Regions from separate parts of the Streptomyces sp. IBSBF 3136 genome, predicted to be linked through region 2. Evidence: riboswitches for the same ligand, from Rfam matches in the RefSeq annotation. Region 2 holds a riboswitch; the other holds the start of a gene.
What was found. Region 2 has a riboswitch for S-adenosylmethionine ahead of V7E45_RS28015 (aminotransferase class V-fold PLP-dependent enzyme). Riboswitches for the same ligand answer to the same signal wherever they lie in the genome.
Positions count from the first base shown of each region.

Region 1: linked by a shared signal. The riboswitch ahead of thrC (threonine synthase) and the one ahead of V7E45_RS28015 (aminotransferase class V-fold PLP-dependent enzyme) in region 2 are both predicted to bind S-adenosylmethionine.

Region 1 covers NZ_JAJSZC010000135.1:4,258-18,819, reverse strand. Annotated here, with positions in the region: gene groL (chaperonin GroEL) at 1-152, opposite strand, end outside; gene V7E45_RS25770 (cold-shock protein) at 426-629, opposite strand; gene V7E45_RS25765 (MoaD/ThiS family protein) at 1,059-1,334, opposite strand; gene thrC (threonine synthase) at 1,331-2,614, opposite strand; SAM riboswitch class I at 2,632-2,793, opposite strand; gene V7E45_RS25755 (glucosyl-3-phosphoglycerate synthase) at 2,923-3,894, shown strand; gene V7E45_RS25750 (alpha,alpha-trehalose-phosphate synthase (UDP-forming)) at 3,991-5,418, shown strand; gene otsB (trehalose-phosphatase) at 5,420-6,253, opposite strand; gene V7E45_RS25740 (DUF3263 domain-containing protein) at 6,304-6,528, opposite strand; gene V7E45_RS25735 (extracellular solute-binding protein) at 6,564-7,856, opposite strand; gene V7E45_RS25730 (ROK family protein) at 7,939-8,919, shown strand; gene nagA (N-acetylglucosamine-6-phosphate deacetylase) at 8,919-10,100, shown strand; gene V7E45_RS25720 (1-phosphofructokinase family hexose kinase) at 10,220-11,149, shown strand; gene V7E45_RS25715 (carbohydrate-binding protein) at 11,262-12,218, opposite strand; gene cdgB (diguanylate cyclase CdgB) at 12,337-13,995, opposite strand; gene V7E45_RS25705 (flavin reductase family protein) at 14,346-14,562, shown strand, end outside.
Region 2 covers NZ_JAJSZC010000159.1:961-15,522, forward strand. Annotated here, with positions in the region: partial or broken gene V7E45_RS27970 (glycosyltransferase 87 family protein) at 1-11, shown strand, start outside; gene V7E45_RS27975 (PadR family transcriptional regulator) at 74-604, shown strand; gene V7E45_RS27980 (hypothetical protein) at 690-1,901, opposite strand; gene V7E45_RS27985 (C40 family peptidase) at 1,931-2,953, opposite strand; gene V7E45_RS27990 (C40 family peptidase) at 3,187-4,221, opposite strand; gene V7E45_RS27995 (NYN domain-containing protein) at 4,433-5,776, opposite strand; gene V7E45_RS28000 (hypothetical protein) at 5,814-6,053, opposite strand; gene V7E45_RS28005 (rhomboid family intramembrane serine protease) at 6,207-7,001, shown strand; gene V7E45_RS28010 (Lrp/AsnC family transcriptional regulator) at 6,998-7,279, shown strand; gene V7E45_RS28015 (aminotransferase class V-fold PLP-dependent enzyme) at 7,346-8,707, opposite strand; SAM riboswitch class IV at 8,849-8,965, opposite strand; gene trpD (anthranilate phosphoribosyltransferase) at 9,052-10,119, opposite strand; gene qcrB (cytochrome bc1 complex cytochrome b subunit) at 10,240-11,871, opposite strand; gene qcrA (cytochrome bc1 complex Rieske iron-sulfur subunit) at 11,868-12,926, opposite strand; gene qcrC (cytochrome bc1 complex diheme cytochrome c subunit) at 12,923-13,735, opposite strand; gene ctaE (aa3-type cytochrome oxidase subunit III) at 13,798-14,418, opposite strand.

The DNA of each region.
Region 1 (14,562 bases), on a different contig from region 2:
TCGTTGGTGATCGTGGGGGCGCCCCACTTCTTCTCGAGGACGACGTTGCGGCCCTTGGGGCCGAGCGTCACCTTGACGGCGTCCGCGAGCTGGTTCATGCCGCGCTCGAGGCCGCGCCGCGCCTCCTCGTCGAACGCGATGATCTTGGCCATGTGAAGTGGTCCCTCCAGGACTGGGGGTGATTCCTTCGGACCGCGCCCGCGCCCGCGACGGACGGCTCGCCGGCCCCGTGGTTCCTTGCACCACTTGGCCTGCGGGCCTCACCGACCCGGTCCTTCGTTGTCACTCTCACCTTCAGAGTGCTAACGCCAATGATTAGCACTCGGGCATGGCGAGTGCAAGCGCCTCGGGGGGATCAGCCCGGGGCGAACAGGACGAAGGGCCCACACCCCGGACGAGGTGTGGGCCCTTCGCGTGAAGAACGTTCAGGCGGTGACGCGAACCATGTCGGCCTGCGGGCCCTTCTGGCCCTGCGAGATCTCGAACTCGACCCGCTGGCCCTCTTCCAGGGTGCGGTAGCCGTCCATCTGAATCGCGCTGTAGTGGACGAAGACGTCCGCACCACCGTCGACCGCGATGAAGCCGTAGCCCTTCTCCGCGTTGAACCACTTGACGGTGCCCTGAGCCATGCCTAACTCCCCTATTACTGGCCCTTGCACAGATCCACACTTCGCGGACCCGGGTCAGACCTCACCCCCCATTGATCGGGGGCGTGCGCCGGAACGCGTCGACCGCGGCTGAATGTATCTGTCCAACTGCCGTCTGCAACAGGTCAATCGGACGAGAATTCTGGACGCGCCCGATCCGGAATCTGGCGAGAATTCAGGCGAATTCAGGGCAATTCGGGCCCCACAAATGGCTCAAAAGCCGCAAAGAACCCACGCACTTTGGCCATTTCTCGTCGGGCGTACGGCATGATTCCGGGGCTCTCGACCCGCGGGCCCGGAACGCGTTCCCCAACTCTACCGCGCTCAATCACTCAGAATGGCCCCCTCCGTTTCTCTCGCGGAGGAGGCCATTCCATGAACGATCGGTAACCGCGATTACCGAAGGTAATGTCAGCCGCCGGCGACCGCCGGAATGATGGAGACACCGGCGCCGTCGGGGGTGGCGGTCTGCAGCCCCTGCTCGAAGCGGACGTCGTCGTCGTTGACGTAGACGTTCACGAAGCGGCGCAGCTTGCCCTGGTCGTCCAGCACCCGGGCGGCGATGCCGGTGTGGTTCTTCTCCAGGCTCTCGATGACCTCGGCGAGGGTCGCGCCCTCGGCGGCGACCTCGGCCCGGCCACCCGTGTAGGTGCGCAGGATGGTGGGGATGCGAACGGTCACGCTCATGCGAGGCCAGCCTCTCGGAAGGAGTCCAGGGTCGGGCGGATGGTGGCGGTCAGGCCGGTGCCGGCCACCGCGTCGAGGGTCTTGAGGCCGTCGCCGGTGTTGAGCACGACGGTGGTCTTCGCCGGGTCCAGGACCCCCTCCTTGAGCAGCTTGCGGGCGACCCCGACGGTCACGCCGCCCGCCGTCTCCGCGAAGATGCCCTCGGTGCGGGCCAGCAGCTTGATGGCGTCCACGACCTCCTCGTCCGTCACGTCCTCCACCGCACCGCCGGTGCGGCGCGCGATGTCCAGGACGTACGGCCCGTCGGCCGGGTTGCCGATGGCCAGGGACTTGGCGATGGTGTTCGGCTTCTGCGGCCGCACGACGTCGTGACCCGCCTTGTAGGCGGTCGACACCGGCGAGCAGCCCTCGGCCTGGGCACCGAAGATCTTGTACGGCCGGTCCTCCACCAGACCCAGCTTGATCAGCTCCTGCAGCCCCTTGTCGATCTTCGTGAGCTGGGAGCCGGAGGCGATCGGGACGACGATCTGGTCCGGGAGCCGCCAGCCGAGCTGCTCGCAGATCTCGTACGCGAGGGTCTTGGAGCCCTCCGCGTAGTACGGGCGCAGGTTGACGTTCACGAAACCCCAGCCCTCGCCGGCCGGGTCGCCGATCAGCTCGGAGCAGAAACGGTTCACGTCGTCGTAGTTGCCCTCGATGCCGACGAGCTCGCCGCCGTACACCGCGGCCATGACGACCTTGCCCTGCTCCAGGTCGTGCGGGATGAACACGCAGGAGCGGAAGCCGGCCCGCGCGGCGGCGGCGCCGACGGCGCCGGCCAGGTTGCCGGTGGAGGAGCAGGAGAGGGTGCTGAAGCCGAAGGCGCGCGCGGCCTCCAGCGCCTGGGCGACGACCCGGTCCTTGAAGGAGTGGGTCGGGTTGCCGGAGTCGTCCTTCACGTACAGACCGCCGGTGACGCCCAGCTCGCGCGCCAGGTTGTCGGCCTTGACGAGCTTGGTCCAGCCCGGGTTGATGTTGGGCTTGTCGGCCACGTCGGCGGGGACGGGCAGCAGGGGCGCGTAGCGCCAGATGTTCGCGGGGCCGGACTCGATGCGCCGGCGCAGTTCCTCGGTGTCGTACGCGGAGAAGTCGTAGGCGATCTCCAGCGGACCGAAACACTCCTCGCAGGCGAACACCGGCCCGAGGGGTACCCGGTGGCCGCACTCGCGACAGCTCAGGGCGGCGGCGGGACCGAGATCGACGGCGGGATTGCTGGTGCTTGCAACTGTCTGCGCAGCCATGGAGGCGAGGCCCTTTCTCCTCATCTTCCTCACGACGCACTTCGCCGTGAGACGGATTTGGCACCTTCCCTAGCCGGGAGCCTCGCGGAGACGGTCAGATCAGGTCTGGTCTACGAGTACCGACTGGAGGGTTGCCGGGGCTTCATCGGGCCGTTTCCCTCTGCCCCTCTGGATGAGCTGTATGTGGTTGTCGGCGCCGGTGATCCCCGACATGCGATGGTCATCGGCGTTGTTCAAGACTGTAACCGAAGGCCAGGACAGTTGAGATAGTCGTCCGAACCGCGAGACAACAGTGAGGAGCCACCGACGTGCTGGAAGAAGTCGAGCGTTGGCTGAGCACGCGCTCCTGGTCCGTGACCGACCGCTCGCCGCACAGGATCCTGGCCGCCAAGCAGCGCACGGGCCAGACGGTCTCCGTCGTGCTGCCCGCACTGGACGAGGAGGAGACGGTCGGCGACATCGTCGCGGTGATCCGCCGCGACCTCGTGGAGCGCCTCCCGCTGGTCGACGAGATCGTCGTCGTCGACTCCGGGTCCACCGACCGCACCTCCGAGGTGGCCGCCGCCGCGGGCGCGCGGGTCGTCCACCGCGACGACATACTGCCGCGCATCCCCGCCGTCCCCGGCAAGGGCGAGGTGCTGTGGCGTTCCCTGCTGGTGACCGGCGGCGACATCGTCTGCTTCGTCGACGCCGACCTGCGGGAGTTCTCCTCCGACTTCGTGTCCGGGATCGTCGGCCCGCTGCTCACCGACCCGGACGTCGACCTGGTCAAGGCCATGTACGACCGTCCGCTGCTCACCGGTCCCGAGGGGCCCGGCGGCGGCCGGACGGCGGGGCAGGGCGGCCGGGTCACCGAGCTGATGGCCCGCCCGCTGCTGAACATGCACTGGCCGCAGCTGGCCGGCTTCGTGCAGCCGCTGGGCGGCGAGTACGCGGCCCGCCGCTCGCTGCTGGAGCGGTTGCCGTTCCCGGTCGGGTACGGCGTGGAGCTGGGCATGCTGGTGGACGCGCTGCACCTGGTGGGCCTGGACGCACTGGCCCAGGTCGACGTGGGCGTGCGCAAGCACCGCCACCAGGACGGTCAGGCGCTGGGCAGGATGGCCGCCGCGATCTACCGCACGGCGCAGCTGCGGCTGGCCCGCGGGCACCTGGTCCGCCCGTCCCTGACCCAGTTCGAGCGGGGCGCGGACGGGTTCGAGCCGCGCACCTACTCGGTGGACACCGAGGAGCGGCCGCCGATGGCGGAGATCGCGGAGTACACGCACCGCCGGGTGGCGTGAACGCGTGGTGGCCGGACGGCTGTATCCGGACCCCGCCGCAACCGACGGGGCGGTACGTACGTTTGAGCGTTTCCGGGCCGGGCTAGGTTGAGGCTTATGGCTTCCAGGCACGGTGCTGAGGTGCTGGTCGCGTCCAATCGCGGACCGGTTTCGTACGAGGTGCGCCCCGACGGCGCGGGCGGCTCACTGCACGCCAAACGGGGCGGTGGCGGCCTGGTCTCGGGCCTGTCGGCCATCGGCTCCGAGGCCAGTGCGGTGTGGGTGTGCGCCGCGCTGGGCGACGGCGACCGGGAGGCGGTGCGGCGGGCGGACGGCGGACTGCTGCCGGTGGAGGACACCGGCGGGCAACGGGTGCGGATGCTCGACATCGACGCCGCCGTGTTCGCCGACGCCTACAACGGCATCGCCAACTCGGTGCTGTGGTTCGTACACCACATGCTGTACCAGACCCCGCTGGAGCCGGTCTTCGACGCCGGTTTCCGACGGCAGTGGGCGTCGTACCGGGCGTACAACGAGGCGTTCGCGCGGGCGCTGGCCGAGGAGGCGGCACCGGGCGCCGCGGTGCTGATCCAGGACTACCACCTGGCCCTCGCCCCCCGGATGCTCCGCGAGCTCCGCCCCGACCTGCGCATCGGACATTTCTCGCACACCCCGTGGGCCCCGCCGGACTACTTCCGGCTGCTGCCCGACGACATCGCGACCGAGCTGCTGGAGGGCATCCTCGGCGCGGACCGGGCGGCGTTCCTGACCCGGCGATGGGCGGACGCGTTCACCGACTGCTGCCGGACGGTCCTCGAGTCCGGCGTCCCGGCCGGGACCCGGATCGGGGTGCACGGTCTCGGGGCGGACGCGGACTTCCTGCGCGAGCGGGCGCACCGCGCGGACGTGGGCGAACGGATGGCCGCGTTGCGCGCGGAGATCGGCGAGGGGCGCCGGACGATCGTCCGGGTGGACCGCACCGAGCTGTCCAAGAACATCGTGCGCGGCCTGCTGGCGTACCGGGAGCTGCTGGAGGACCACCCCGAGTGGCGCGAACGGGTGGTGCACGTGGCGTTCGCCTACCCGTCCCGGCAGGACCTCGCCGTCTACCGGGCCTACACCGCCGAGGTTCAGCGGGTCGCGGAGGAGATCAACGCGACGTTCGGCACGCCCGGCTGGACCCCGGTGGTGCTGCACGTGAAGGACGACTTCGCGCGCTCCCTGGCCGCGTACCGGCTGGCCGACGTCGCCCTGGTCAACCCCATCCGGGACGGCATGAACCTGGTCGCCAAGGAGGTGCCGGTCGTCTCCGACGAGGGCTGTGCCCTGGTGCTGTCCCGCGAGGCCGGGGCGTACGAGGAGCTGGGCGAGAGCGCGATCGTGGTGAACCCGTACGACATCGGGGGGACGGCGCGCGCCCTGCACGAGGCGCTGACCCTGCCGGCGGGCGAGCGGGCGGAGCGCTCCAAGCGGCTCGCGGCCGCGGCCACCGCGCTGCCGCCCACCCGCTGGTTCCTGGATCAGCTGGCGGCCCTGGACGGCTGAGTCAGCCGAGCCGGGCCGCCAGCCCGCGCAGCAGTCCCACGACGCCTTCGGGCCCGTCCACGACGAGGTCCGCCCGCTCGGCCAGTTCGGTGACCTCCGCGCTGCCGCTGCACACCAGCACGCCGGGTACGCCGTCGGAGCGGAGTTTCTCGACCGCCGCGAAGGCGGGGAGGTCGCCGAGGTCGTCACCGGCGTAGAGGACGGCTCCCGCGCCGGTGGCGCGGACGTGGTCGAGCAGGGCCACGCCCTTGTCCATGCCGGGCGGGCGCAGTTCCAGGACCAGCCGGCCGGGCTCCACGATCAGGCCGTGCCGGGTGGCGAGGTCGGTGAGGGGGACGCGCAGGGCCTCGAAGGCGGCCTGGGGGTCGTCGGCACGGCGGGTGTGCACGGCGACCGCGCGCCCCTTCTCCTCGATCCAGATGCCCTGCCCGGCGCCGACCCGCTCCAGCAGGCCCGGCAGCTCGGCGCGGACGGCGGCCACGCCGGGGTGCGCCGGCGGGGCGGTCAGCTCGCCGGTCGAGGCCTGCCAGCGCTCGGCGCCGTAGTGGCCGAGGACGACGAGGTGTTCAAGGCCGGGCACGTCCGCGAAGCCGCCGTGCCGCACCGCGACGGCGGCCGGTCTGCCGGTCACCACGGCGACGGAGGCGACCCGCGGGGCGAGCGCGGCGAGCGCGGGCACGGCGTCCGGGTGGGCGCGGGCCTGTTCGGGGTCGGCCACGATGGGGGCGAGCGTGCCGTCGAAGTCGAGGCCGATCACCGCGGTGTGCGCTCTGGAGAGCAGCGCGGCGAGCCCGTCCCGTCCGGCCTGGGTCGCCGGGGTCGGCAGAAGGTCCATACAGCGACACTATCCAGCGGGGGCCGAGGTCACGCCTGGTCCGGGGAAGGTCAGCGCTCGGACCGTCGTGCCTCGCGCACCCGGCGCAGCCGGTTCACGGTCACGGGGTCGAGCGCCAGCGCGCGCTCGTCGTCCAGCAGCGCGTTGAGGAGCTGGTAGTAGCGCACCGGCGCCAGGCCCAGTTCCTCGCGTATCGCCCGTTCCTTGGCGCCGGGGCCGGTGAAGCCCCGGCGCTCCAGCGCGAGGATGGCCTTCTCGCGGCTGCCCAGTTCCATGGGGGCCACCGTAGCGCCGGGCACCGACAGCCGGCTCAGCTCGCGTCGCTGCTGTCGGCCGCCGTCGCCGCCGACTGCAGGCGGGTCAGGACCCCGGCGGGGCTGCCGCCGGGCGCGACCGCCTGGCCGATGTCCTTCTTGACGGCCGCGCTGACGGCGGCCCAGGAGGTCTTGCCGACGGGGTACAGCTGGGAGGTGGGGAGCTGGTCGAGGAAGGGGCGCAGGCTCTTGTCCGCGGCCACGTCGGACTGGGACATCGCGGTGGACGCCGAGTCGGTGACCGGGAGCAGTCCGTAGGCGCGGGAGAAGTCGAGGACGTTCTTCCGCTCGTAGACGTAGTCGAGGAAGTCGCCGATCTCTGCGGCGTGCCCGTTCTGCTTGAAGCCCATCATCCAGTCGGCGACACCCATCGACGCCTTGGCCGTGCCGTCGCGGCCCGGCATCGGGACCATGCCGAAGCGCACGCCCTTCCTGGCGGCCTGCTGGATCAGCGCGGGATGCCCGTTGAGCATGCCGACGCGGCCGTCGGCGAAGGCGTTGAAGGCGTCCGCGCGGTTGAGCCTGCCGGGCGCGACCGGGCCGGTCAGGCCCTTGTCGACCAGCTCGTCCTTGAGCCAGGTGAAGGTCTGGACGTTCTGCGCGGAGTCGATGGTGTAGGTGCCGATGTCGTCGGTGTAACCGTTGCCGCCGTTGTCGGTGTAGCCGCCGCTCAGCAGCCACTGCATGGTCTCGGCCTGGGCCTCCTCCGGGCCAAGCGGCAGCGCGTAGGGGTACGTCACGCCCTTGTCCCGCAGCGCCTTGGCGTCGGACGCCAGCTCGGCCCAGGTGGTGGGCGGGGTGATGCCCGCCCGCGCGAAGAGGGTCTTGTTGTAGAAGAGCACCCGGGTGGAGGCCGCGAAGGGGATGCCGTACTGCACGTGCTTCCACTGGCCCGCGTCGGCGAGCTGGGAGAGGAAGTCGGCCTGGGTGCGTATGGAGAGCAGGTCGGAGACCTGGTACAGCTTGCCCGCGGCCGCGTAGTCGGCGTAGGCGCCGATCTGGGCCAGGTCGGGGGCGTGCCCGGCGTCGACCATGGCCTTGACCTTGCGGTCGACGTCGTTCCAGGAGTAGACGCTGACCTCGACCTTGACGCCGGGGTGCCGGGACTCGTAGGCGGCGGCCAGCTTGTCCCAGTACTTCTTCGAGCTGTTGGCCGCCGAGTCGCCGTAGTCGGCGGCGACGAGTCTGAGCGTCACGTCGGAGGAGCCCGTGCTCCCGCAGCCGCCGAGGACCGCCGTCATGCCCAGTGCGGACACCACCGCGATCGTTCCTGCCGTACGCCGACGCACCGTCAAAGCCCCAACCCTGCTGTCTGACCGTTCAACATGTGGACACATAAGGTCTACACCACGTGAGTGGACTAGACCTCTCATGGGTCCGCGGGCCACACTGTCTCCCGTGAGACATGTCATCGCCCTGGACGTGGGCGGTACCGGGATGAAGGCGGCCCTCGTCGGCGACGACGGCGCGCTGCTGCACCGCGCCCGCCGGGCCACCGGCCGCGAGCGCGGCCCCGGCGCCGTGGTCGAGACGATCCTCGCCTTCGCCGCCGAGCTGCACGCGTACGGCCGGGAGCGCTACGGCGAGCCGGCCGCCGCGGCCGGCATCGCGGTGCCCGGCATCGTCGACGAGGAGCACGGCACCGCCGTCTACGCGGCCAACCTCGGCTGGCGGGACGTCCCCCTGCGCGCCCGGCTCACCGACCGGCTCGGCATCCCCGTCGCGCTCGGCCACGACGTACGCACCGGTGGACTCGCCGAGGGCCGCATCGGCGCCGGCAAGGGCGCCGACCGCTTCCTGTTCGTCGCCCTCGGCACCGGGATCGCCGGCGCCATCGGCGTGGACGGCCGGGTGGAGTCGGGCGCGCACGGGTTCGCCGGCGAGATCGGGCACGTCGTCGTACGGCCCGGCGGCACCGCCTGCCCCTGCGGGCAGCACGGCTGCCTGGAGCGCTACGCCTCCGCGTCCGCCGTCAGCGAGGCGTGGGCCGCGTCCTGCGGGGACCCGGACGCGGACGCCGCCGACTGCGCGAAGGCCGTCATGTCCGGTGACCCGAACGCCGTCCGGATCTGGCGGGGCGCGGTGGACGCGCTCGCCGACGGCCTGGTCACCGCGCTCACCCTGCTGGACCCGCGCACGCTGATCATCGGTGGCGGCCTGGCCGAGGCGGGGGAAGTGTTGTTCCAACCGCTGCGGGACGCCGTCCGGCAGCGGGTCACCTTCCAGAAACTGCCGTCCATCGTCCCCGCCGCCCTCGGTGACACCGCCGGCTGCCTGGGCGCGGGACTGCTCGCCCGGGATCTCCTCGACTCCACCGACCCCACGACCGACCCCTCGGAGGTAACCGCCTGATGGCTCCCAGCTTGGTTCTCGCAGGTGCTCGGGTGGTGCTGCCCACCGGCGTGGTGGACGACGGGCGCGTGGTCGTGGAGGGCACGAAGATCACGCAGGCCACGGCGGCGGACACCGGCGGCACGACGGCCGCGGGTGCGGCCCCCGAGGACGCCGAGGTCCTCGACGTCGGCGGCCACTGGCTGGTCCCGGGCTTCGTCGACATCCACAACCACGGCGGCGGCGGCGCCTCCTTCTCCGGCACCGTGGACGACGTGCTGAAGGCCGTCCGCGCCCACCGGCTGCACGGCACCACCACCCTGGTCGCCTCCACGGTCACCGACGAGATGGACCTGCTGGTCACCCAGGCCGGGCTGCTGAGCGAGCTGGCCGAGCAGGGCGACATCGCCGGCATCCACTTCGAGGGACCGTTCATCTCCCCGTGCCGCAAGGGCGCGCACTCCGAGGAGCTGCTGCGCGACCCGGACCCCGCCGAGGTGCGCAAGCTGATCGACGCGGGCCGCGGCAAGGCCCGGATGGTCACCCTCGCCACCGAACTCCCGGGCGGTGTCGACTCCGTACGGCTGCTCGCCGAGCACGGCGTGATCGCCGCGATCGGGCACACCGACGCCACCTACGAGCAGACGGTCGCGGCGATCGACGCGGGCGCCACGGTCGCCACCCACCTCTTCAACGCCATGCCGACCCTCGGCCACCGCTCCCCCGGCCCGATCGCCGCGCTGCTGGAGGACGAGCGGGTCACGGTCGAGCTCATCAACGACGGCGTGCACCTGCACCCGGCGGCGCTGGAGCTGGCGTTCCATCACGCGGGCGCCTCCCGGGTCGCGTTCATCACCGACGCGATGGACGCGGCCGGCCGCGGCGACGGCCGCTACCTGCTCGGCCCGCTGGAGGTCGAGGTCAGCGACGGTGTGGCGCGGCTGGTCGAGGGCGGTTCGATCGCGGGCTCCACGCTCACCCTGGACCGGGCGTTCAAGCGGGCGGTGACCGTCGACGGGCTGCCGGTCCAGGACGTGGTCGCCGCCCTCTGCGCCAACCCCGCCCGTCTGCTCGGCCTGTCCGACCGTGTCGGCTCCCTGGAGCCGGGCAAGGACGCCGACCTGGTGCTGCTGGACGCGGACTTCGACCTCAAGGGCGTGATGCGGCAGGGAGAATGGGTGGTCGCGCCCCAACTGCCCTGATCCGTCCGGGCGTCCGAGGACGGCGGCCGACCCGCGCACTGGGCCGGCCGCCGTCTCTTTGGCATGATCAGGGCCCCGGCGACCGATGGCGACGCCACTTCGAGGGGAGGTCGGCCCGGGTGATCCTCACGGTCACACTGAACACCGCACTCGACATCACCTATCGCGTGCGGGCCCTGCGGCCGCACGCCTCGCACCGCGTCTCGGACGTCACCGAACGGCCGGGCGGCAAGGGCGTGAACGTGGCCCGGGTGCTGGCCGCGCTCGGCCACGAGGTGACGGTCGCCGGCTTCGCGGGCGGCGCAACCGGACAGGTGCTGCGCGAACGGCTCGCGGGCGTGCCTGGGGTGACCGACGCGCTGGTGCCGTGCGCGGGGCCCACCCGCCGCACCATCGCCGTGGTGGACGAACTGACCGGCGACACGACCCAGCTGAACGAGCCCGGCCCGCAGATCGAGCCGGCCGAGTGGGTGGCCTTCCTCGAGCGCTACGACGCACTCCTGCCCACCGCCTCGGCGGTCGCCCTGTCCGGCAGCCTGCCGCCGGGCGTCCCGGTGGGCGCCTACGCGGGCCTGGTCCGCACCGCCCGTGCCGTCGGCGTCCCGGTGCTGCTGGACACCAGCGGGGAGCCGCTGCGGCGCGGGGTCGCCGCCCGCCCCGACATCATCAAGCCGAACGCCGAGGAACTGGCCGAGCTGACCGGTTCCCACGAGCCGTCACGCGCGACCCAGGACGCCCGGCGCCGGGGCGCCCACGCGGTCGTGGCCTCCCTCGGCCCGCAGGGCCTGCTCGCCGCGACCCCCGAGGGCCGCTGGCGCGCCACCCCGCCCGCCCGCGTCCACGGCAACCCGACCGGCGCCGGCGATTCGGCGGTCGCGGGACTGCTGTCGGGCCTCGTGGAGCGGCTCTCCTGGCCGGAGCGGCTGGCCCGCGCGGTCGCCCTGTCGGCGGCGACCGTACGGGCACCGGCCGCGGGCGAGTTCGACGCCGCCGCCTACGAGGACCTGAGCGCCCGGGTCGCGGTGACCGGAGTGGTCAGCGCGGCCTAGGGCCGGGGGGCCTGTCCTCCGGGCCCTGGGGCCTGTTGCGAAAGTGGTCCTCTGCCGTGCGACGCCCGGCACGGCCGCCCTCCGGGCGACGAGGCCACTTTCGCAGCAGGCCCTAGCCGTCCCGCTGGACCTGGCCCTTCTTGAGCCACATCTGGTCGAGCAGGACGTTGCACTTGTCCCCGGCCTGGCAGGAGACGGCGATGGTGTTGGAGCCCTTCTTCAGGGTCGGCCACACGTAGGAGGTGGTCCAGCCCTTGGCGAAGTCCCCGTCGGCCGCGTGCCGGTAGTTCTTCATCCCCAGCTTGGTGCCGAACTCCTTGCCGTTGACGGTGACCGTCATCGACTGGGGGTCGCCGCCGGTGGCGCTGTAGTTCACGAAGAGGGTGTACGGGCCGTCCTCGGGGATGTCGTCGACCGTCCAGGTCACCGAGGAGCCGACCGTGTTCAGACCGCCCACGTAGGTGCCGCCCGCGGCCTCCGCGCCCTGGAACTTCGAGTCCTTGACCGCGCCGCCGGTGAGCTGGAGCGCGTTGGCGTCCGTCTTCGGCAGCTCGCCCGGCGCCGCCGAGGTGCTGCTCGACGCGCTCGGCTCGCTGCTCTGCGACTGGGTCGGGGAGGCCCCCGCCTGGCTGCCCGACTTGTCGTCCGAGTTGTCGTTGAGCATCGCGACGCCGATACCGATGACGACCACGGCGACCACCGCGATCGCACCGGTCAGCAGGCCCTTGGTGTTGGGACCGCGCCGGCCGCCGCCACCGCCGGACGGACCCGGCTGCCGGCCCGTCGGAGCACCGCCGGGCAGCGTCTCGGGCGCCTGGTAGTGGGCGTTCGGCTGGCCGTAGGCGCCCTGCTGGGGGACGGTCTGCTGCTGGCCGTACGGGGCCGTCTGCGGCGCGCCGCCGTAGGTGCGCTCGCCGACCGCACGCACTCTGCTGACCGAGTTCGGGTAGCCGTAGCCACCGTAGCCACCGGACGGCGGCTGGGCTCCTCTGGCCTGTCCGTCGGCGTACAGGTAGCCGAACGGGTCCTCGTCCTCGGGCGTGCTCGCGCCGTTGTCGCCGGGCGTCATCCCTTGGTACTCCTCAACAGGTGCGGGCGGATGCGATACGCGTGTGGAATGGCGAGCCTACCCGCTCCGGCTGCCCCAAACGGGTGAGTCACCTCGCATCAGCTCACTGACCTGGGGATCAACCCGCACGCCGGTGCTGTTTGGGACGAGATCGTTTCTCTACGTACATCCGCTCGTCAGCGGACTTCAGCACTTCGTCCGCCGTCATGCCGCAGTGCGCCCAGCCGATACCGAAGCTGGCGCCCACCCGGACGGCCCGGCCCTCGGCGCGGATGGGCTGGATGATCTCGTTGCGCAGGCGCACGGCGAGGTCCTGGGCGTCGGCCTTGCCGAGTCCGTCGGCGAGGATCACGAACTCGTCGCCGCCGAGCCGGGCGACGGTGTCCCCGTCGCGCACACCCCCGCTGAGCCTGCGGGCGACCTCGATCAGGACGGCGTCGCCCGCGTTGTGCCCGAACCTGTCGTTGATCGACTTGAAGCCGTCCAGATCGCAGAAGAGGACCGCGAGCCCCTTGGTCCCGTCGTCACGGCCGTCCTCGGGGGCGATGGTGTGGACGTGGTGGTCGAAGCCCTCGAACGCCTCGCCGCCCTGCGTGAAGTCGAAGCCGTGCCCGGTGGGGGCGTCGAAGGCGGGGTGGCCGCCGTAGGCCGCGTCCAGGGACTCCAGGACGCCCGGCTGGGCCTGCCGGCGGCACAGGCGGGCCGAGAGGCGCGAGCGCAGCTCGGCGGAGTTCGGCAGGCCGGTGAGGGAGTCGTGGGAGGCGCGGTGGGCGAGCTGCAGCTCGCGGCGCTTGCGCTCCTCGATGTCCTCGACGTGCGTGAGCAGGAAGCGGGGGCCGTCGGCGGCGTCGGCGACGACGGAGTTGCGCAGGCTGACCCAGACGTAGCTGCCGTCACGGCGGCCGAGGCGCAGCTCCGCGCGGCCGCCCTCGGCCGAGGTGCGCAGCAGGGTGCCGATGTCCTCGGGGTGGACGAGGTCGGAGAAGGAGTAGCGGCGCATCGCGGAGGCGGGGCGGCCCAGCAGGCGGCACAGGGCGTCGTTGGTGCGCAGGATCCGGCCGTGCTGGTCGCCGCCCATCTCGGCGATGGCCATGCCGGAGGGGGCGTACTCGAACGCCTGCCGGAAGCTCTCCTCGCTGGCCCGCAGGGCCTGCTGGTCCCGCTCCAGGCGGACCAGGGCGCGCTGCATATTGGCACGTAGACGCGCGTTGCTGATGGCGATGGCGGCCTGGAAGGCGTACATCTGCAGGGCCTCGCGGCCCCAGGCGCCGGGGCGGCGGCCGTTGCGCGGGCGGTCGACGGATATGACCCCGAGCAGCTCGCCGGAGGAGCCGCCCTGCACACCGGGCGTGTACATCGGGGCGAAGAGCCGGTCCGAGGGGTGCCACTCGTCCTCGAAGCGGGGGGCGGGCCCGTCGGTGTACCACTGCGGGACGTCGTCGTCGTCCAGCACCCAGCCCTCGGTGTGCGGTATGAAGACGAGGTCGCCCCACTGCTCGCCCATGTTCAGCCGCCGGTCCCAGGAGTCGCGGGAGCCGACCCGGCCGGTGATCAGGGACTCCGCCGCGGAGTTGCCGGAGAAGGCGGCGACCACGAGATCGCCGTCCTGGCGCACCAGGTTGACGGCCGCCATCTCGTAGCCGAGGGCGCCCACGACGCCGTCGGCGACCGACTGCAGTGTGTCCGCCAGGCTGCGTGCCGTGTTCATGTCGGCCATGACCTGGTGCAGCTGTCGCAGGGACGCAAGGCGGACATACGGCTCCGACTCGGTCTCCATGCTCGCCCTCCCCCCGAGACCTCGCAGCGAATCAAGGGTTGTCGTCGGCGCTTCTGTCAGGTGTGCTTCCAGTCGTGCTCCTGCGGCTTCCCCGCCACTGAATCACAGCGCGCTCCGCACTCGGTACACAGGGTCAACAATTCCTGCCCCTTGTGACTCAAGTCACAGGCGAACGTGAACAATTGGGTGGAGTTTCCGCGTTTTCCCCGTGTGTTTACCTGGCAGAGGCTTTCCCGTCGCCTTCACATCATGCTCCGCACGGCCGCCCCGGCGTGGTCCCCCGGACCTAGGACCAAGCTCGGGCGGAGGGCCGATGCGGCGCGCACGGGGCGGAGATTAGCGTTTCCGGTGTGCTGAAGACTCCCTCACCCACCGCCACCTCTGCTTCCGGGCATGCTGAGGGGGTGAGCAACGACGAGTTCCGGGCCGCGATGTCCCGGCTGGGCGCGGGCGTGGTCCTGGTGACCGCGCAGGAGCCGCCGCTGGACCCGGACGACCCGACGGCGCCGGGCGTCGAGGACGTCGGCATGACCGCCACCGCCTTCCTGTCCGTCTCGCTGGACCCGC
Region 2 (14,562 bases):
GGGTCCGCTGACACCGGCGCCACCGCTAGCATGCCTACCGCGTCCGCTGTGGGAGGAGCCGGGAGGAGTCACCGTGCTGGAGCTGTCGATCCTGGGCTTCCTGGCCGAGGAACCCCTGCACGGCTACGAGCTCAAGGAGCGCATCAGGGCGCTGAGCGGCCATGTCCGCCCGGTCAGCGACGGCGCCCTCTACCCGGCCATCAACCGGCTCGTCGCCGCCGGGCTGCTCGACCAGCGCACCGAGGACGGGGTGAGCGCGGCCCCGCGCCGGGTGCTGTCGCTGACCGCGAAGGGCCGGGCGGACCTGCTGGAACGGCTGCGCGGCCCCCGGCAGACCGAGATCACCGACCAGGTCCGCTTCAACACGGTCCTGGCCTTCCTGCGGCACCTGCCCGACCCCGCCGAACAGGCCGCCGTCCTGCGCCGCCGCCTGGACTTCCTGGAGACGCCGAGCAGTTTCTTCCACCGCGACGGCGAGCCGGTGCCCGCGGAGGAGGCCGGCGACCTGTTCCGGCAGGGCATGCTGCGGGTCGCCCGGGCCACCGGCACGGCCGAACGGGAGTGGCTGCGCGAGGCCCTCGCGGTGCTCGGCCGGCCCGTCTGAAGACGCTGGGGACCCAGCGGACCCAGCCGGACCCGGGTGTCCTGGGTGTCCTGGGCGCCGGTGCCGCTGACCGGTGGCCGGCCGGTCAGGACAGCTGGCCGCGCACGTACGCGCGCCACTCGGCGGTGAACGCGCCGGGCGTGGTGCCGAGCACCTTCCGCAGCGCGTCCTCGACCGCGCCCGCCCGCCGCGGGTGGGCGCCGACGGCCCGGTAGAAGGCGCCGAGCTTCGCCTGCCCCCAGTCGTCGGCGATCATCCGGCAGGCCAGCCAGCCGCCCTCGTAGGCCTGGGCGAGGTGGGTCGGCTCGCTGCTGAAGCCGAAGTCCTTGTCGGCCGGGAGGGCCGGCGGCACGTGCCCGTCCTGGACCGCGCGGGCGAGTTCCGGTGCGGCCTCGGCGGGCGTGCGGCCGGTGCCGAGGTAGCCGATCCAGTCGGCGTAGCCCTCGGAGAGCCACAGCGGGGTGGCGGCGCCGGTGTCCGCGCGGGTGGCCACATGGGTCGTCTCGTGGGTGAAAACGACCTGCTTGCCGACGCGGCCGAGCATGGCGTACGCCTCCGGGTTCACCACCACCCGGTCGGCGGGCGCCCGGCCCGAGCCGCCCGCCTCGCCGGTGGTGACGGCGGCGATGCCCCGGTAGTTGGAGGCGGGCGAGCCCAGCAGGGCCGCCATGCCCGACAGCGAGCCCGGGACGAGGACGACGACCCGGCGCGTCCAGCGGGTGCCCCACTCCTGGGAGACGGCCGGCACGGCGCGGTCCGCGAGCCGGGCGTACTCGCGCAGGTCGGCGGTGCTCCGGCCGGTCCCGAGGACCAGGCTGTGGGCGCCCTTCACGGCGGACACCGCGCCCTGGTCCCACAGCTGCTGCCCGGCGCCGCCCGCCGGCTTGTCGGCGGTGACGTACCACCCGCCGTCGGCGGTGCGGCTGAGCGCGAGGGTGCGGGGGACGCTGACCGAGGACCGGTCGTAGCCGGCGATCCGGTAGCGCAGCTCCGCGTCGGCGGTGGAGCCCGTGCCCGCGCGGTGCACGGCCGTCACCCGGTAGCTCCAGGAGGCCAGCGGCAGCGCGCGCAGCCGGACGTAGCCGGTCCGGGTGCCCGTGGTGCCGTACGCCTTCTCGTCGTGCCCGAGCAGGGCCGCCGACCGCCGGTCGAGCACCCGCTGCACCTCGGCCCGCGCCGAGTCCGCCGCCGTCCGCCCGCCGCAGCCGGACAGGGGCGGTACGAGCAGCAGGCAGAGCCCCGCCGCCGCGGCGCGCCACACCCGCCGCGCGCGCCCCGCCCGTCCGCCGTGAGCCATTTCTCGATCGTACGGCGCCGGGCCGGACGTCAGGGGCGGGTCACGGAGGAGACCGGCATCATCCCGACCGGGTCGTAGCGCACCGGCGCACCCGGGTAGGGCGCGTGGATCACCTGCCCGTTGCCGACGTACATGGCCACGTGGCTGGCGTCGGAGCGGTAGACCACCAGGTCGCCCGGCCGCGCCTGGGACAGCGGGACCCGCCGGCCGGCCAGCCGCTGCTCCTGCGAGGTGCGCGGCAGGTGGATGCCCGCGTGCGCGTACGACCACTGCATCAGGCCCGAGCAGTCGAAGCCGGAGGGGCCGGTCGCGCCCCACACGTAGGGGCGGCCCAGGGCGGAACGGGCGGCGGCCAGGGCGGCCGCCGCACGGGCGTCGGGCGCTGCGGAGCCGGTCAGGTCGGCCAGGCCGGGCAGGTCGCCGCGGCCGGCGCGGGAGGCCCGGCCGTAGGCGGCGCGGTCGGCGGCGGGCAGGGACTCCAGCAGCCGGCGGGCCCTGGCGAGCTTGCGCTCCACGGTCCGCTTGTGCGTGGCGACCGCCTTGCGGCTCTGCTCCAGGGCGGACAGCTTGTCCTCCGCCTCGGCCCGCTCCTGGGCCAGTTCGCGCAGCGCGGACCGCAACTCGTGCAGCTGCCCGGCCTGCTGGGCACCGATGCGGTCGAGGGTGGCCGCCTTGTCGAGGTAGTCGCCGGGGTCGTCGGAGAAGAGCAGGGCGACGGTCGGATCGATGCCGCCCGAGCGGTACTGGGCGCCTGCCAGCGAACCCAGCCGCTCGCGCAGGGAGTTGACGCGCTGCTGCTGGCGGGCGATGTGGTCCTGGGCGTCCCTGACCTCCCGGCGCAGGGTGTCGGCCCGTTCGTCCGCCTTGTCGTAGGCCTGGGTCGCCCGCTCGGCCTCCTCGTAGAGGCGGTCCACCTCGGCACGGGTGCCGTCGTGCGGCGCTGCGTCGGCCGGTACGGCGCCGAGTGCGGCGGCCGCGGCCGACAGCGCGCACAGGGCGGCGCCCGCGCCGCGGTTGAACCCGGACGGTGGAAGACGGCGATGGGACCCCATGGCAGTCCTTCTGCTGGCGGACGGAGGACCGTTCCCCGGCGCCGGGGACGGGGAGGCCCCAGCGCCGGGGAAACGCGCCAGACAGTAGCCGTGCGGACGGCCCCCGGCCAAAGACCGCGGCGTCAACACACACTGACGCCCCGCCGGTGACGCAGGTCAACGGCGGGGCGTGGAGTCAGTTCCGGTTCACCGGATTCGCCCGTTCGGGCGCTTCCTGGCCGGTGTCGCGGGGCTCAGATGCGGACGCCGAACTGGAACGGCATGTTGCCCATCGCCTCGTAGCGGACCACGGCACCGGTGTGCGGCGCGTGCAGCACCTGGCCGTTGCCCGCGTACAGGCCGACGTGGTGCATGTCGCCGTAGAAGATGACCAGGTCGCCGACCTTGAGGTCGGACTGGTTGTAGATCCGGGTGCCGGCGTTGGCCTGCGCCTCGGAGGTGCGCGGTATGGAGACGCCGGCCTGGGCGTAGGCCCAGGAGGTCAGGCCCGAGCAGTCGAAGGAGGACGGGCCGGTGGCGCCGTAGACGTACGGCTTGCCGATCTGGCTCTGGGCGGCCGCGAAGGCGGCCGAGGCGCGTCCGGAGGCGGGCGGGGCGTCCTTGAGGTCCACGCGCTCGGTGGAGGAGCGGTTGGCGCGGGCCTGCTCGGCGTCGAGGGCCGCCTTCTCCTTGGCGGTCAGGGTGTTCAGGAGCTTCTGCGCCTCGGCGAGCTTGCCCTGGACTTCCTTCTTCTTGTTGCCCAGCTCGGTGCGGGTGGCGGCCAGGTCCTTGAGCTTCTCGGTGGCCTCGGCGCGCTCCTGGGCGAGTTCGCGCTGTTTGTCCTGGATCTTCTTCAGCGCCTCGACCTGCTGGCTGCTCAACTGGTCGAGCGTGGAGGCCTTGTCGAGGTAGTCGTCCGGGTTGGAGGACAGGAACAGCTGCACCGAGGGGTCGATGCCGCCCGAGCGGTACTGGGCGGTGGCCATGGAACCCAGGCCGTCGCGGAGCTTGTTGAGCTCCTGCTGGCCGCGGGCGACGTTGTCCTGGATCGTGGAGATTTCCTTCTGCAGCTTCTGCTGCTTCTCCTTGGCCCCGTTGTACTTCTCGGTGGCCTGCTCCGCCTGCTCGTAGAGCTTGTCGACCTTCGCCTTGACCTCGTCCTTGCCGAGCTTCTCGCCCGGCGCGGCGTCGGCGGCGTTCGCGCTGAGCGCGACGGCAGCGGCGGCTGCGGTGGTCAGCACGGTGACACGCGTGCGGCTCGGCTGCTTGGGTCGACGATGGGACGCCACTGAGGACGAACTCCTTCTTGTGAGTGATCACCCGTTCGGAGGTTCGAGGCCAGACCCTAGTGACCTCGCTGTGATCACTTCAAATCCTCGCGGCAAAAAACCCGTCACGCAATGCATTCTTTGCACTTAACTCACGTGCGGTGATGCCCGATTGACACTACGTTGCGTGACGGTTCGGTCAATTCGGGCATTGCATATGCGCGTTGCACGTTCAGGACAGTCGCTTCAGAAGTACCGCAGAGGCGACGGGACGGGCACCCGCCCGGGCGACCCCGTCGGCCACCTCCCGATCGGTCGACGCGACGATGACCGGACGGCCCGGCGGCTCCGCGCGCACGAGCTGACGGATCAGCTCGTCGGCCGTGACCCCCGGCTTGGAGAACAGCACCCGCACCCCGCGCGGCGGCGCGAGCAGCACCGGCGCGGCCAGCTCGGCGCCGTCGAAGACACACGTCACCTCGGCCCCGGTCTGCGCCGCGAGCGCGGAGAGCTGCCCGAGCAGGCGCAGCCGCTGCTTCTCCAGCGGCATCTGCGGATAGCCGGTCTTGGTGACGTTGTAGCCGTCGACCACCAGATGCGCCTGCGGCAGCGCGAGCAACTGGTCGAGGATGGCGGGGTCGTTCTCGGAGAGCGCCCGGGCCGCGATGTCCTTCGGGGTCATGCGCCCCGGCTCGACCGCGTCCACGGTCTCCGCCGGGCGCATCGACACCGGCGGCAGGGCGAGTTCGCGCCTGAGGCCCTGGGCGGCGTCCAGCAGGGTGTCCAGCAGCAGCCGTACCCGCATGTCCTCGACGCTGCGGCCCTCGCGGACCGCCCGGCGGGTGGCCTCCAGCGCCGCCTCGGCCTCGCCGAGGCGTGCCTTGAGCCGTCTGCTCTCGCTCTCCGCGACCGACACCTGCGCGGCCCCCTCGGCGCGCACGGCGTCGATCTCGCCGTGCACCCTGCGCAGGGCCGCCTCGCCGCGCTTGACGTCACTGAGGGCCGCCCGGAGCTTGCGGTGCAGCGCCTCCGCCTCCCGCTTCGCCGACTCCAGTTCGGCGCGCAGCCGTTCGGTCTCGGTCCGGGTCTGCTCCCGGGACCGGTCCAGTTCCGCGCGCATCCGCTCCAGTTCGGCCCGGCTCTCCTCGTCGGCCCGCTCGGCGTCCGCGCGCTGGGCCTCCTCGCCGGCCGCGGTGACCAGCTTCACCCAGCCCGCCGGGCGCAGAACATAGGCCGCGGCCGCCACGTCGAGCGGATCCGCGGCCGGGGGCGGCGAGCCGGAGTCGAGGGCGCCGGAGAGCTCCGGCTGCGCCTCTCTGAGCTTCTCCCCGATCCGCTGCCGGAACAGCGCCTCGGTCTCCAGCGCGGCCGCCATCGCGTTCCCGGCGAACTTCGCCCGCCGGGTCGGGGTGAAGCGGGCGTACTGTCTGAGCTGGGCGGGCAGTTCCGCCATCGTCAGGCCGCCGAAGCCGTCCGAGACGATCTGCACGACCCGCCGGCGCACACCGTCGGGCAGCGGACGGTCAAGCACCTCAGCGGTGCCGTCGCCCGGCCCCCCGCCTGCGGTCTCCACCATCCGTCACACCCCAATACCTGTACGGGGCCCGCTCCGCTCAGGAGCCGGCGCCCGGCCTGTCCACGAGTTCCACCTGGTCCACCGCGTTGCACCAGCGGCAGCGGACCGACTCGATGGTCTCACTGACCACCTCGCGCTCCTCCACGTTCGGCTCGCCCGCGAGGTCGAGGTGGACGTACTCGACGACCTTCGACGAGCGGGTGACGTCGAAGCGGGTCAGATTGCCGCAGAGGGTGCAGCGCCATCGCGTCGTGGCGGTCGGCAGGGGAACCGTCATCGTGCCTGTTCGCTTCCTTCTCGGGTCGGTCCGCGCCGCTCCACGACGCGTGTGGCTCGTAACCCTACGGCCTGCCGGGTCCTCGCCGCCCGTCCGTCCACGGCGGCGAGGCGGTCTGTCAGGCTGCGTCCCGTTACGTCATGCTCTGTAGTCATGATCAGCACGTGGGGCACGGCGGCCGGCAGGACACTCAGGGCGGTCCGGGGCGCCTCCGCACCCACCACGTACACCCTCATCGTCCTGTGTTCCCTGCTCTTCGTCCTCGGACCGGCCTCGGGGCTGACGGTGGCCTACGGCGCCGGGGACGCCCTGCTCGCCGCGCAGCGGGCGTACTTCCGGCACTGGGGCGTGGTGCCGGCCGACCTGTTCCACCGCCCGGTCCGGGAGGCGCTCACCCCGGCCACCGCACTGTTCGTGCACGGCAGCTGGGTGCATCTGCTCGGCAACATGCTCTTCCTCTTCGTCTTCGGGATCATGACCGAGGAACGGATGGGCCGGGTCGAGTTCACCCTCTTCTACGTCGGCTGCGGATATCTGGCCCTGCTGGGCTACGCGGCCGCCAACGCCGCCTCCGAGCAGTCGCTGGTGGGCGCCTCCGGGGCGATCTCGGCGGTCCTCGGAGCGTTCCTCTACCTTTTCCCCCGCGCCCGTGTGACCAGTCTCCTCCCCTTCCTGTTCTTCCTGCCGATGCGCTTCCCGGCCTGGGTGGTGCTGCCGTTCTGGGCGGCGCTGCAGTGGCTCGCGGCGGGCAGCTCCGGCTCGGGGCCCGGGGTGGCCTATCTCGCCCACCTGGTCGGCTTCGGCCTCGGCTTCGGCTACGCGTGGCTGCGCTACGGACGGGAGCGGGGCCGGGGCAGGGGCTCCGCGGCGGCGGTGGTGGCGGACGGAGGGGCGACTAGAGTGAAGTCCGCAGCGGCTCCGGCACCTGAGGGAGAGAACCAGTCGTGATCACCGCGATCGTCCTGATCAAGACCAGCGTGGACCGGATCCCCGAGATCGCGGAGCAGATCGCCTCGCTGGACAGCGTCAGCGAGGTCTTCTCCGTCACGGGCACCTACGACCTGATCGCCATGGTCCGGGTGGGGCAGCACGAGGACCTCGCCGAGGTCATCCCCGGCCGGATCAGCAAGATCCCCGGCGTCGAGGGCACCGACACGCATGTCGCGTTCCGCACCTACTCACAGCACGACCTGGAGGCCGCGTTCGCGATCGGGCTGGACAACTAGCCCGTCACGCCGACAGGGGCAGGGGGGCGGGCGCGGCCGCCCCCCTGCCCCGCTCGCCCGGAGCCGTCAGACGGCCGGGACGCAGCGGCCGTCCTCGGTGCGGTACCGCCACTTGGCGCCGTCCCTGACCAGTTCGCGGACCGCCCGCACGAAACGCTCGACGTGCTCGTCCGGGGTGCCCGCGCCGAAGCTGACCCGGATGGCGTTCAGGGACTTCTCGCCCGGCGCGGCCTCGGGGGCGCCGCACTCGCCCTGGGTCCCCGGGTCGGCGCCCAGCAGGGTGCGTACCAGCGGGTGGGCGCAGAACAGGCCGTCGCGGACGCCGATGCCGTACTCGGCGGAGAGCGCGGCGGCGAAGTGGGAGCTGTTCCAGCCCTCGACGACGAAGGAGATCACGCCGACGCGCGGGGCGTCGTCGCCGAAGAGGGAGAGGATCCTGACCTGCGGCACCTCGGCCAGGCCCGCGCGGACCGTGTCGATCAGGTGCTGCTCGCGGGCGACCAGGGTGTCGAAGCCGGCCTCGGTGAGCGCCTTGCAGGCGGAGGCGATGGAGTAGGCGCCGATGACGTTCGGCGAGCCGGCCTCGTGCCGGGCGGCGCTCTCGTGCCACTCCACGGCCACTCCCCCGTCCTCGCGCCGGCTGACCTTGCGGCTGGCGCCGCCGCCCGCGAGGTAGGGGGCGGCCGCGGCCAGCCAGTCGGCGCGCCCCGCCAGTACGCCGGAGCCGAACGGGGCGTACAGCTTGTGGCCGGAGAAGGCGACCCAGTCCACGTCCAGTTCCCGTACCGACACCGGGTGGTGCGGCGCGAGCTGGGCGGCGTCCAGCACGATCCGGGCTCCGTGCGCGTGGGCCGCGGCGGCCAGCTCGCGCACCGGCCACAGCTCGCCGGTCACGTTGGAGGCGCCGGTGACGCAGACCAGGGCCGGGCCCTGGGGCGCACGGTCGGCCAGCGCCCGCTCCAGGGTCTTGACGGCCTGCCGCGGGGTGCGCGGGGCGTCGAGGAAGGTGACCTGGGCGTCCCGCCAGGGCAGCAGGGAGGCGTGGTGCTCGGTCTCGAAGACGAAGACCTGGCAGTCGGCCGGGAGGGCGCGGGCGAGCAGGTTCAGCGAGTCCGTGGTCGACCGGGTGAAGACCACCTGGTCGGCCGGACGGCAGTCGAGGAACTCGGCGACCGTGCGGCGGGCGTTCTCGAACAGGTCGGTGGAGAGCTGCGAGAGGTAGCCGGCCCCGCGGTGGACGCTGCCGTAGTACGGCGCGTAGGCGGCCACGTCGTCCCAGACGCGCTGGAGGGCGGGGGCGCTGGCCGCGTAGTCGAGCGCGGCGTAGGTGACCTCGCCACCGGTGACGAGCGGGACGGTGACATCCCGTCCCAGAACGGGCAGCGGGGCACAAACGGACTGGTCGGCGGCAGCGGTGAGGACAGACATGGGGAGCTCCCGTGAGGACGTACGGCGCGGCGCGTACGGAAGGAAAGAAGAAGGGTGTGCGGAGGCGGGGCTCGGCGGCCCTATCGCATTCGCTTGCTCACGGAAGGCTCCTCGACGACCAGGACCCCTGGTTTCTCGAGGGGTCCGCGCTTGCCGCGGACCTCGCTGCCCACGACCTGGTCCTCACCCGGGGCACCCCGCCACGGACGGAGGGTTGCCGGACAGTCGGCCGGGGCCTCATGACTGTCACTCATGACCTGGTACGGGAACGTACGCGAAGTGATCGGCGCCCCGCAACCCGAGTCCGGATCGCGGGACGCCGACCGGTCGCCTCCGGACAGGCCCTAGGAGGCGTTGCTGGCGGCCACCCACCGCTCCAGCGTCCGCTTGGCGGCGCCGGAGTCGAGGGACTCGGCGGCCTTCGCCATGCCGGCGCGCAGCTGGTCCGCCAGAGGCGCGTCGCCCGGCGTGAGGGCGACCAGGGCCGCCGCCGAGTTCAGCAGCACGGCGTCCCGGACGGGGCCCCGCTCGCCGTCCAGCAGGCGCCGGGCGACCTCGGCGTTGTACGCCGCGTCGGCGCCGCGCAGCGCTTCCACGGGGACGAGGTCGATGCCGACGTCCCGGGGGTCGAAGCGCTCCTCGGCGACCTTGCCGTCGCGGACCACCCACACCCGGGAGGTGGACGTGGTCGTCAGCTCGTCCAGGCCGTCGTCGCCCCGGAACACCAGGGAGGAGTTGCCGCGCTCGGCGAGCACCCCGGCCACGATCGGCGCCATGCGCGGGTCGGCGACCCCGACCGCCTGGGCGCGCACCTTGGCCGGGTTGGTCAGCGGGCCGAGCACGTTGAACGTGGTCCGGATGCCCAACTGGCCGCGCGCCGCGGCGACATGACGCAGCGACGGGTGGAACTTCACCGCGAAGCAGATGGTGATGCCGGCCTCGTCGGCGACCTCGGCGACCCGCTTCGGGGTGAGGTGCAGATTGATCCCGAGCTTCTCCAGCACGTCGGAGGAGCCGGAGGCGGAGGACGCGGCGCGGTTGCCGTGCTTGACCACCCGGGCTCCGGTGCCGGCGACGACGATGGACGACATCGTGGAGATGTTCACCGTCTTGGCGCCGTCACCGCCGGTCCCGACGATGTCGACGGCCGGGCCGGGCACCTCGATGACGTTGGCGTGCTCGTACATGGTCCGCACGAGGCCGGTGATCTCCTGCACCGTCTCGCCCTTGGCCCGCAGGGCCACCATGAACCCGGCGATCTGGGCGTCCGTCGCCTCCCCGCGCATGATCAGGTCCATGGCCCAGGCGGTGTCGTCGGCGCAGAGGTCGTGGCCGTCCAGCAGGCCGTTCAGCAGGACGGGCCAGGAGCGGCCCGCCGCGGTGTCGCCTCCAGCGGGGGTCACAGCGTTCATCTGACGCTCCTGGTGTCGTGAAAGAAGAGTGTGGTGCCACCCTATCCAGCCCCGGACAGGGCGAAGGGCCCCGTCCGTAAGCCGGACGGGGCCCTTCGTCGTGGCGTGGCGACGCCGGGATCAGTGGTGGCCGTGGCCGCTCGTGATCTCCTTGTACTCCTCGACGGTGGGCTTCGGGATCTGGTTGTCCCCTCCGTAGTAGGAGTGGCTGAGCTTGGCGCGCAGCTTCTCGGCGGACGTCACCTTGCGCTCGACACCGTTCTCGTCGACCGTCTCACCGATCTGGGCCGGCTCGTACTGGTGGTGAGCCGTGAGGGTGTGCAGCGCCTCCTGGCTGAGCGACTCGTGCACCTCGATGAACTCGCCGTGCGGCAGCCGCTTGATGATGCCGGTCTCGCGACCGTGCAGCACCTTGTCACGGTCGCGGCGCTGCAGACCCAGGCAGATCCGCTTGGTGGCGATGAACGCGAGGACCGGTCCGGCGAAGAAGGAGATCCGGACGAACCAGGTGACGTCGTTGATCGACAGGTGGAAGTGGGTGGCGAACAGGTCGTTGCCACCACCGACCAGGCCGACCATGTACACGGTCACCCAGGCCGCACCGAACGCGGTACGGGTCGGGGCGTTGCGCGGACGGTCCAGGATGTGGTGCTCGCGCTTGTCGCCGGTGACCCAGGACTCCAGGAACGGGTACAGCGCGATGACCGCCAGGACGAGACCGAAGAGCACCAGCGGGATGAACACGCCCAGGACGAGCGTGTGACCCCAGAAGTTGATCTCCCAGCCCGGCATGTAGCGGACCAGACCCTCGGCGAAGCCCATGTACCAGTCGGGCTGGGCGCCGGTGGACACCTGGTCGGGCCGGTAGGGGCCCATGGCCCAGATCGGGTTGATCTGGGTCACCGCGGCGATCGCCGCGATCACACCGAAGACCAGGAAGAAGAAGCCGCCCGCCTTGGCCATGTACACCGGCAGCAGCGGCATGCCGACGACGTTCTTCTCGCTCTTTCCGGGACCCGCGAACTGCGTGTGCTTGTGGTAGAAGACCAGGATCAGGTGGCCCACCATCAGGCCGAGCATGATGCCCGGCAGCAGCAGGATGTGGATCGAGTAGAACCGGGCGACGAAGTCGTGACCGGGGAACTGACCGCCGAAGAGGAAGAACGAGATGTACGTTCCGACGATCGGCATCGACAGGATGGCGCCCTCGGTGAAGCGGACACCGGTGCCGGAGAGCAGGTCGTCCGGCAGCGAGTAACCGGTGAAGCCGGTGAACATGCCGAGGACGAACAGCAGGAAGCCGAACAGCCAGTTGATCTCACGCGGCTTGCGGAACGCGCCGGTGAAGAACACGCGCATCATGTGCACGAACATGCCGGCGAGGAAGATCAGCGCGGCCCAGTGGTGGATCTGCCGGATGAGCAGACCACCGCGCACGTCGAAGGAGATGTGCAGGGTCGAGTTGAACGCCTCGGACATCAGCTGTCCCTGGAGCGGGACGTAGCTGCCGTGGTACTCCACCTCGTTCATCGACGGGTGGAAGAACAGCGTCAGATAGACACCGGTCAGGATGATGATGAGGAAGCTGTACATGCAGACTTCGCCCAGCATGAACGACCAGTGGTCGGGGAAGATCTTCCGCATGTTCGACTTCGCCAGGGAGTAGATCCCCAGCCGGCCGTCGGCCCAGTCGGCGATCCGCTCGCCGGCCGGCGCCTTGCCGCGTCGCTCGTTGTTCTCGTTGGTGCTCATCCGCGCTCCCAGAATGCAGGACCGACGGGCTCCTCGAAGTCGCCGAGCGCCTGGAGGTAACCCTCGTCGTTCACGCCGATGCGGAGCTGCGGCAGGGCGTGACCGGCGGGGCCGAAGATCACTCGGGCACCGTCGGAGAGGTCGAAGGTGGACTGGTGGCACGGGCACAGCACGTGGTGCGTCTGCTGCTCGTACAGGGAGATCGGGCAGCCGACGTGGGTGCAGATCTTCGAGAACGCGACGATGCCCTCGTGCGACCATGCCAGCTCGCGCTTGTCCTTGATGTTGTCCGGCTGGATCCGGATGATCATCAGGGCGGCCTTGGCGATCTCGTTCTGGAAGTCCTCCTGGGTCTCTTCCAGTCCCTCGGGCTTGGCGAAGGTCAGCGAACCGACGGCGACGTCCTCGGGACGCAGCGGCTGGTTCGTGTTCATGTTGACCAGCAGCTTGCCCTTGGCCCACAGGGTGTGCCGCAGGGAGGTGCCCGGCAGCGGACCGAGGTCGCGCAGCAGCATGAGGCCGGAGAGCGGCACCAGGGTGAGCGCGCCGAACATCGTGTTGCGGATCAGCTTGCGGCGGCCGAGGGCCGACTCCTTCGCGCCCTCGCGGAAGTCGGCGTGCACCTGCGCGCGGACCTCCGGCGGGGCCTCGATCGGGTGACGCTCGGCGGCGACCTCCACGTCGGACATCAGGGTGCGGGCCCAGTGGACCGCGCCCGCGCCGATGCAGAACAGCGCGACACCGAGGGTCAGGCCGAGCGCGAAGTTCAGCGCGCTGACGTGCCCGATCGGGAAGACGAAGATCGACTTGTCGTGCGGGATGGACACGTACGAGACGATGAAGCCGACCGTGGCCAGCATCGACACCGTGAACAGCAGGGCGACGACGCGCTCGGACCGCTTTGCGGCACGCTCGTCGATGTCCTGGATCCGGGGCTCGTGGGGCGGCAGCCCCGGGTCCGCGAACGGGTTCTCCTCGTCCGCGACGCTCACGGCGCCGTGCGCGTGGCCCTGCTCAGCGGGCAGGTTCTCTTCTGGAATGTCTTGGCTACTCATGACTTCTTGGCCTTTGCGGTCCGAGCGGCGACCCAGACGGCGACCACGATCAGCGCGCCGAGACCGAAGATCCAGGCGAACAGACCTTCACTGACCGGCCCGATGCCACCCAGCTCCATGCCGCCGGGGTTGGTCGTCTGGTCGCTGTCCACCGCGTGCAGGTACGCGATGATGTCCTTCTTGTTCTTCTCCGTCAGCGTGGTGTCGGGGAAGGACGGCATGTTCTGCGGGCCCGTCTGCATGGCCTCGTAGATGTGCTTCGGGTCGACGCCTTCCAGCGTCGGCGCGAACTTGCCCTTGGTGAGAGCACCACCCTTGCCGGTGAAGTTGTGGCACTGCGCGCAGTTGGTGCGGAACAGCTCGCCGCCCTTGGCGATGTCCGCGCCGTCCGGGCCGTACTGCTCCTTCGTCGGCACCGTGGGACCGGCACCCAGCGAGGCGATGTACGCCGCGAGCTTGTCGATCTCGGCCTGGGTGTAGATGTTCTTCTTCTTTGGGACCTGCGGGCCCTGCGAGGTGGCGGCGGGCATGCGGCCCGTGCCGACCTGGAAGTCGACCGCCGCGGCGCCCACGCCGACCAGGCTGGGGCCGTCGGACGAGCCCTGGCCACCGGTGCCGTGGCAGCTGGCGCAACCGACCTCGTAGAGCTTCTTGCCCTCCTTGATGGTCAGGGACTGGGAGGATTCATCGGCCTGGGCCTTGCTCGCGGGCGCGAACGCGGCGTACAGCCCCCCAGTGGCCGCCAGCGCGAGGAGTAGGACGACGACCGCCGCCAGCGGATGGCGTCGTCGTGCGGAGAGCTTTTTCACGGATTACCCCGGTGTCAGGATCTTCTGCGTCGATGCTTCTGGATGTGCGGGAGCGGTCCCGGCTACTTGATCAGGTAGATCGTGGCGAAAAGGCCGATCCAGACCACATCGACGAAGTGCCAGTAGTAGGACACGACGATGGCCGCCGTCGCCTGCTCGTGGGTGAACCTCTTCGCCGCGTAGGTGCGGCCGAGGACCAGCAGGAAGGCGATGAGGCCGCCCGTCACGTGCAGGCCGTGGAAACCGGTGGTCAGGTAGAACACCGAGCCGTACGGGCCGGAGGACAGGGAGATCCCGTCCTTCTTCACCAGCTCCGTGTACTCGTAGATCTGACCGCCGATGAAGATGGCACCCATGATGAAGGTGAGGATGAACCAGCCACGGAGCTTCTTCACGTCCCCGCGCTCGGCGGCGAAGACGCCGAGCTGACAGGTCAGCGAGGAGAGCACCAGGATCGTGGTGTTGGTCGCGGAGAAGGGCACATTGAGCGCGTGCGCCTGCTCCGCCCAGTACGCCGGTCCGGTCACCGACCGGAGGGTGAAGTACATCGCGAAGAGGGCCGCGAAGAACATCAGCTCGGAACTCAGCCAGATGATGGTTCCGACGCTGGTGAGGTTCGGCCGGTTGACCGACGGGTGCGCGTGCCCGGTTTCTACTGTCGTTGCTGTCGCCACGACCGACATTATGTCGGTCGCTTATCCCGCCCTCACTCCGGGGGGTGCCGTTCGGAGTGTTGCTGCCCGCCGAACCGGTGTTGACGTGGTGTTCAGGGGAGTAACATCCGGCCCGAACGGCCCTGCCCGTACGACGCCGACGTCTCGGAGGAC